Massilia litorea: one gene and its partner. The protein of the gene in region 1 binds, or shares a complex with, the protein of each later gene. Links are inferred from orthologs where the notes say so. Each region holds a gene or a part of one and is shown in the gene's direction. Other genes may lie near its edges. The genes, in order: sbcB and ssb.

Region 1 (3,304 bases):
CGGGCTACACGGTCGACAAGCTGGAGCTGTTTCGCGGCGCCGACACAGCCGCCGCCGCGGTCGCGCTGGCCGATTGCGAGGTGGTGCAACTTGCCGCGGGTGAAGCTATCGAGGATGCCGTGCGGGCGCGCCTGTATATCGTGCTGTCGGGCATGCTCGAAGTCGAAACCGACGGCCATGCCGGCACCTCGGACGGCAACGTCAACCGCATCCTGCCGGGCGAAAGCGTGGGCGAGCAGTCGGTGCTGGACGACGCCGCCAATCTCGACGCCGTCCACGCCGTCGAAGAAACGTGCTTGCTGGTGATCGAATCGCAGCTCGCCTGGGAACTGATCGACCAGTCGAACGCCGTGGCGCGCAACCTGCTGCGCCTGATGTCTTTCCGCATCCGCGCCGCCAATGCCCTGTTGCGCCGGCGCCAGAAGCTCGGCGAGTTCTACCGCCAGCTCTCGCTGAACGATACCCTGACCGGCCTCTACAACCGGGCCTGGCTGGCCGACATGCTGCCGAAACTGGTGGGCCGCGCCCGTGCCCAGGGCAGCCCGCTGTCCCTGCTCATGGTCGACCTCGACAACTTTAAAAAGTTCAACGACACCCACGGCCACCTGGTTGGCGACGCCGCCCTGTGCGCGGCGGCAAACGTCATCCGCGACGGCTTGCGGCCATCCGATTTTGCGGTGCGCTATGGCGGCGAGGAATTGATGGCCGTGCTGCCTGAAACGACCGTCGAGCTGGCCCGCATGGTGGCCGACCGCCTGTGCCATCAGATGCGCGAAGCCGTGCTGTTCCCCGACATGCGGGTGCCGATGCCGCACCTGACGGCCTGCTTCGGCGTGGCCGTGCTCGATCCGAACGGCGACGAAACCAGCCTGATCGAAGCGGCCGATGCCGCCCTCTACCGCGCCAAGGAAGCAGGCCGCAACTGTGTGAGCGTTTGATTGACGGATCGCGGCTGCGGCCCGACAATCCCTGCCATTCTTGATGCTCCATCAGGATGGCCACATACAATAAAACGATGAGCACACACACTTTCCTCTGGCACGACTACGAAACCTTCGGCGCCCAGCCGCGCCGCGATCGTCCGGCGCAGTTTGCCGCGATCCGCACCGATGCCGAGCTCAACGAGATCGGCGAACCGCTGATGCTGTTCTGCCAGCCGGCCAACGATTACCTGCCAGATCCGCAGTCCTGCCTGATCACGGGCATCACGCCGCAGCAATGCCTCGAACTGGGGGTGCCCGAGCACGAATTCGCGCGCCAGATCGAGGCGGCGTTCGCCGAGCCGGGGACGATCGGCGTCGGCTACAACACGATCCGCTTCGACGACGAAGTCACGCGCTTCCTGTTCTGGCGTAACCTGCTCGACCCGTATGCGCGCGAATGGCAGAACAATTGCGGCCGCTGGGATCTGCTCGACGTCGTGCGCATGACCTATGCGCTGCGTCCGGAAGGCATCGAATGGCCGACGCATCCGGATGGACGTCCGAGCTTCCGCCTCGAGGACCTGACCCGCGCCAACGGCCTGTCGCACGAGGCGGCGCACGACGCGCTGTCCGACGTGCGCGCCACGATCGCACTGGCGCGCCTGATCCGGAATAAACAGCCGCGCCTGTTCGACTTCTGCCTCGAACTGCGGCGCAAGGACAAGGTCGCCAGCGAAATGGGCCTGCACCTGGAACGCGCAGCGCGCCAGCCCTTCCTGCACGTATCGGGCATGTTCCCGGTCGAGAACGGCTGTCTGGCTCTGGTCTGGCCACTGGCCCAGCATCCGAGCAACAAGAACGAAATCCTGGTGTGGGATTGCCGTCACGATCCGTCGGAACTGTTTAGTCTGGATGTCGAGACGATCCGGCTGCGCATGTTCACGCGCAGCGCCGACCTGCCGGAAGGTGTCACGCGGCTGCCGATCAAGAGCGTCCACCTGAACAAGTCGCCGATGCTGGTCGGGAACCTGAAGACCCTGAGCCCGGCGATGGCGACGCGCTGGGGCCTCGACCTCGACCAGGCCAAAGCCCACGCGCAGCTGGCGGCGAACGGGCCCGACATGGCGGCGATCTGGGCGCAGGTGTACCAGAAGCCGGCCTCCGGCAACGAGACCGATGTCGATGAAGACCTGTATGGCGGGTTCGTCAGCAACAACGACCGCCGCAAGCTCGAATCCCTGCGCATGCAGACGCCTGCACAGCTGGCCACAAGCCGGCCTTCGTTCGAGGACGAGCGGCTGGCCGAACTGCTGTGGCGCTACCGGGCACGCAATTTCCCGCAGACGCTAAGCGAGCAGGAGATGGAGAGCTGGGAAGAACACCGCGCGGCGCGGCTGTTCGATGGAGCGGGCGGGGCACGCACGGTGGACCAGTTGTTTGGGGAGATCGATGCGCTGTCGGAGACGGCGGACGAGCGCGCCGAGGAGATCCTGGGTGCCTTGTACGAATACGTCGAAGCGATTGCGCCGAGCAGGTATTAAACTTGGGCGTGCCCTGCCCTGTCGCGCAGGGCGCTTCGCGGGCGGGCAGCGTGCTGCCCGAATTCCCCGCTACGCCCAACGCGGGGGTTTATCATTACCCCCGATACCGATTGATCTCATCCCGCGTCTCGCGTGCGACACGCCGTGCCGCCGCCGCAAAATCCTCGCCTTCCTGCGGCACCGCATACAAAATCGCCCGCGACGAATTGATCATCATCCCGGTCCCACCGGCGGTCCGCCCGGCACGCACGGTCGCCTCGACATCGCCCCCCTGCGCACCGACACCCGGCACCAATAAAGGCATGTCGCCGATGATCTTGCGCACCTGCGCCAGTTCTTCCGGGAAGGTCGCCCCCACCACCAGCGCGCACTGGCCGTTGCGGTTCCATTTCCCGGCCACGAGTTTCGCCACATGCTGGTACAGCGGCAGGCCGCCCACATCCAGGAACTGCAGGTCCGAACCGCCTGCATTCGAAGTGCGGCACAGCACGATCACGCCGCGGTCTTTCCACGCCATGTAGGGCTCGACCGAATCGAAACCCATGTAGGGATTGACCGTGACCGCGTCCGCGCCGTAGCGGTCGAAGGCTTCGCGCGCGTACTGGTGGGCGGTCGCCCCGATGTCGCCGCGCTTGGCGTCGAGGATCAGGGGGATGTGCGGATAAGTGTCGCGCAGGTAGGAGCAGATTTCCTCGAGCTGGTCTTCGGCGCCGAGGGCGGCGAAATAGGCGATCTGCGGCTTGAAGGCGCAGGCGAGGTCCGCCGTGGCGTCGATGATGGCCTTGCAGAACCGGACGATCGCGTCCGGTTGATCCTTCAAATGAGCAGGGAAGCGCGCCA
Region 2 (3,121 bases), 4.0 Mb from region 1 along the record:
GCGGTCGATCACGACGTCGATCGAATGCTTTTCCGTCTTTTTGAGTTTCGGCAGCTCGTCGATCTCGTAGATCCGGGCCGGATTGACCCCGCTCTGGATGCGGAAACGAATAAAACCTTGCGCCTGCATGCCGGCGAAGAGATCGGAATGTTCACCTTTGCGGCCGGCCACGACCGGCGCCAGGATCATCAGCTTGGTGCCCTCGGGCATGGCCAGCACCGAATCGACCATCTGCGAGACAGTCTGCGCCGCCAGCGGCTCGTGCGGGTGGTCCGGGCAGTAGGGCGTGCCGACGCGCGCGTACAGCAGGCGCAGGTAGTCGTGGATTTCGGTCACGGTGCCGACGGTCGAGCGCGGATTGTGCGAGGTTGCCTTCTGCTCGATGGAAATCGCGGGGGACAGACCCTCGATCAGGTCGACGTCCGGCTTTTCCATCAGTTGCAGGAACTGGCGCGCATAGGCCGACAGCGACTCGACATAGCGGCGTTGTCCCTCGGCATACAGGGTATCGAAGGCAAGCGAGGATTTACCCGAGCCCGACAGGCCGGTGATGACGATCAGCTTGTTGCGCGGCAGGTCGAGATTGATGTTTTTGAGGTTGTGCGTACGGGCACCACGAATACGAATTTCTTCCATTAAATTTGGCAGGCTTTCAATAAGTTTTGCGGGGCCGCGCACGAACTGTCGCGATGGGCGGGCCAATCGAGGGGGAATCTGCTAGTTTAACGCGTTTTTGTTGCGGCTGTACATTCATCCAGTACTCTGGTGTACCAGCGCTGTCAGCTTGATATGCCGTTCTCACAAGCGAACTGAAATCGACAATACCGCTCCCGGTGTATGTGAGCCGTTTGCGCCCGGCTTCAATGGCAAATAGTTCAGAATCCGAAAATAAATTTGCGGGGGTACCGGGACAAGGATCGGCACTTTTTGCGCCGCGTCGGATGCTGACTCAAGCCAACAAAATCTTCTTTATATGCGGGCACTTCGGCCCCATAATATCGTGCTGTATCACTCAGTTCCCTGGCGCTTAGACACGTGCAGAGCCAGGGCTTACAAAATCCTGAAGGAGTACCACCATGGCATCAGTCAACAAGGTCATCATCGTCGGCAACCTCGGCCGCGATCCGGAAATCCGCTACATGCCGAGCGGCGACGCCATCGCGAACATCGCGGTCGCCACCTCGTTCAAGTCGAAGGACCGCAACACCGGCGAGCAGAAAGAGCTGACCGAATGGCACCGCATTTCGTTCTTCGGCCGCCTGGCCGAGATCGTCGGCCAGTATCTGAAGAAGGGTTCCTCGGTCTACGTCGAAGGCCGCCTGCAGACCCGCAAGTACACGGACAAGGACGGCATCGAGCGCTACGCGACCGACATCGTCGCTGAAAACATGCAGATGCTGGGCGGCCGTGCCGGCATGGGTGGCGATAGCGGCGGCATGGGCATGGACGACGGCGGCGGCTACGATGCGCCACCGCAGCGCCAGCAGGCACCACGCCAGGCGCCACCGGCCCCGGCAGCCCGTCCACAGCCGCAGCGTCCGGCACCAAACTTCTCGGACATGGACGACGACATTCCGTTCTAAACCCTGCCTTGTCGTATTTTTGTCGATAGAAGCGCGTGTGCCGAAGGCACACGCGCTTTTTCTTTATCCACACTTATTTAGTGGAGCTGTGGCGCAACTACTACATAGGGCGCCTAACCGGGTTTGAACTGACCCACGCGTGGACTGAACGCTGGCGCCGCACGGTAATAGATCACGACCGAATGCTTGCTGTGTCAGCCGCTTGGGTGTGGCTGGCAGAGGCGCGTATGCTGCTCAATAGACTCGCTTACCAGCATTGATTTTGTCTACACCCTCTTAGCCAAAACAGTGGGTAAATGACGAGATTCGTCGCAAAGCGTGTCAAGTTTTGGAATGGGAAGCGTCATTCTGTTTTAAACAGACCTGGAGGCTTACCAGTCCATGAGGCTGCCCTATACTTAGCGATGCACCGTACCGCAGCCGAGCCGCCAACACGGTTCATGCTGTGTGCCTGGCGTTGGCGTTGTTGCATCGGGACCTAAGCAATGCAGGAATCGACTTGCTGAAACGGCACGATCGCACCGGTTGCAAGCTTGGGAATCCCCGGCGGGCGCGCAACCGCGCGTACGCTCGCGGTGGAGAAATCAGGCTATTAAGGCGAAGTCGTCGAGATGCAGCTAGCATACGAGTCCGCGATTCCCTCGGACGCGCCTACAATCGCACGCAATGGCTCGATAAGCGGCGAGCACGCATGCAAGCGTGGGCGAACTACCTTGACGGTCTCAAAAACACTGTCTAAACGCGAATGCGCCAGCCTCGTAGCGTCTCGATCGAACGCTCTGTTCCGTCGGCTCGCAGTGGATCGTCACTGCGGGGCATATCTTCCGTCCGGCTCTTGCAAAAAAGTCAGCGGGGGTGACGCAAGCGCCGCACGATCCAACGCACAGTCCGCAGGCCGTGCCGCAATAAAGGTACTCGATATAGAGCTCTGTAGCTGCGTATCAGCCGGTACGAGCGCGACCGGCTGAACTCTCTCCAAGCGTGCGCCTCGTGTTGGTATTCGATCAACTGATGTCGCAGCGAATCGTTGTCGCGCTCAGCTGCGTCAAGCTTGCGAGCGTAATGCAACAACTGTGCGCGCAACTCAGCCACCTTTCGAGCCGTGTAATCCATATGCACGACAGCCTCTTCGTCAAGCAGCCTTTTCATAATTCGTATCCCCGAAAATCCTTTTAATTCCTGCAAGATAGCCGGCGCGTCCATGGCGCCCCGAAATGTAGTTCAGTGCGTTGGCCGACAAGCAGGCCAATTTAGTCGGATCTTCGTAGAGCAGCCCGAGCGCCTGTACGTACTGCGACGCAGCCTGCGCATCGTCGAGCGGCAAGTCCAACAAGATGCCCGTATCTCCGTCCGTGATCGCGTCCGCGATGCCTCCGATTCCAGGCGCGATCACGGGCAGTCCGGCAGCCATCGCCTCAAGAATGATGTTCGGCAGACCGTCATACCATGTCGTATAGATAAACGCATCATATTGATCGAGCGCGATGTCGGTGATATCGCTGAAAGCGCCCCGATAGTTGAATTTCGACATGTCAATC

Evidence for each region.
Region 2: the proteins of sbcB (region 1) and ssb are in contact, whole or in part, in a crystal structure (PDB 3C94), measured with the Escherichia coli proteins. The link is inferred for Massilia litorea from one-to-one orthologs.

What each region holds. Positions count from the first base shown.
Region 1 is NZ_CP062941.1:5,117,177-5,120,480, forward strand. Bases 257-3,239 are described here. They hold sbcB (exodeoxyribonuclease I), read left to right. Parts: upstream 257-1,015; coding sequence 1,016-2,464; downstream 2,465-3,239. Other genes in these bases: LPB04_RS22975 (GGDEF domain-containing protein), read left to right, coding at 257-938; pyrF (orotidine-5'-phosphate decarboxylase), read right to left, coding at 2,559-3,239. Outside these bases: more of LPB04_RS22975, read left to right, coding at 1-256; more of pyrF, read right to left, coding at 3,240-3,304. UniProt on the Escherichia coli protein: Degrades single-stranded DNA (ssDNA) in a highly processive manner.
Region 2 is NZ_CP062941.1:1,117,255-1,120,375, reverse strand. The notes cover bases 30-2,829. They hold ssb (single-stranded DNA-binding protein), read left to right. Parts: upstream 30-1,076; coding sequence 1,077-1,583; downstream 1,584-2,829. Other genes in these bases: LPB04_RS04960 (glycosyltransferase), read right to left, coding at 2,716-2,829; uvrA (excinuclease ABC subunit UvrA), read right to left, coding at 30-636. In the rest of the region: more of uvrA, read right to left, coding at 1-29; more of LPB04_RS04960, read right to left, coding at 2,830-3,121. UniProt on the Escherichia coli protein: Plays an important role in DNA replication, recombination and repair. Binds to ssDNA and to an array of partner proteins to recruit them to their sites of action during DNA metabolism. Acts as a sliding platform that migrates on DNA via reptation.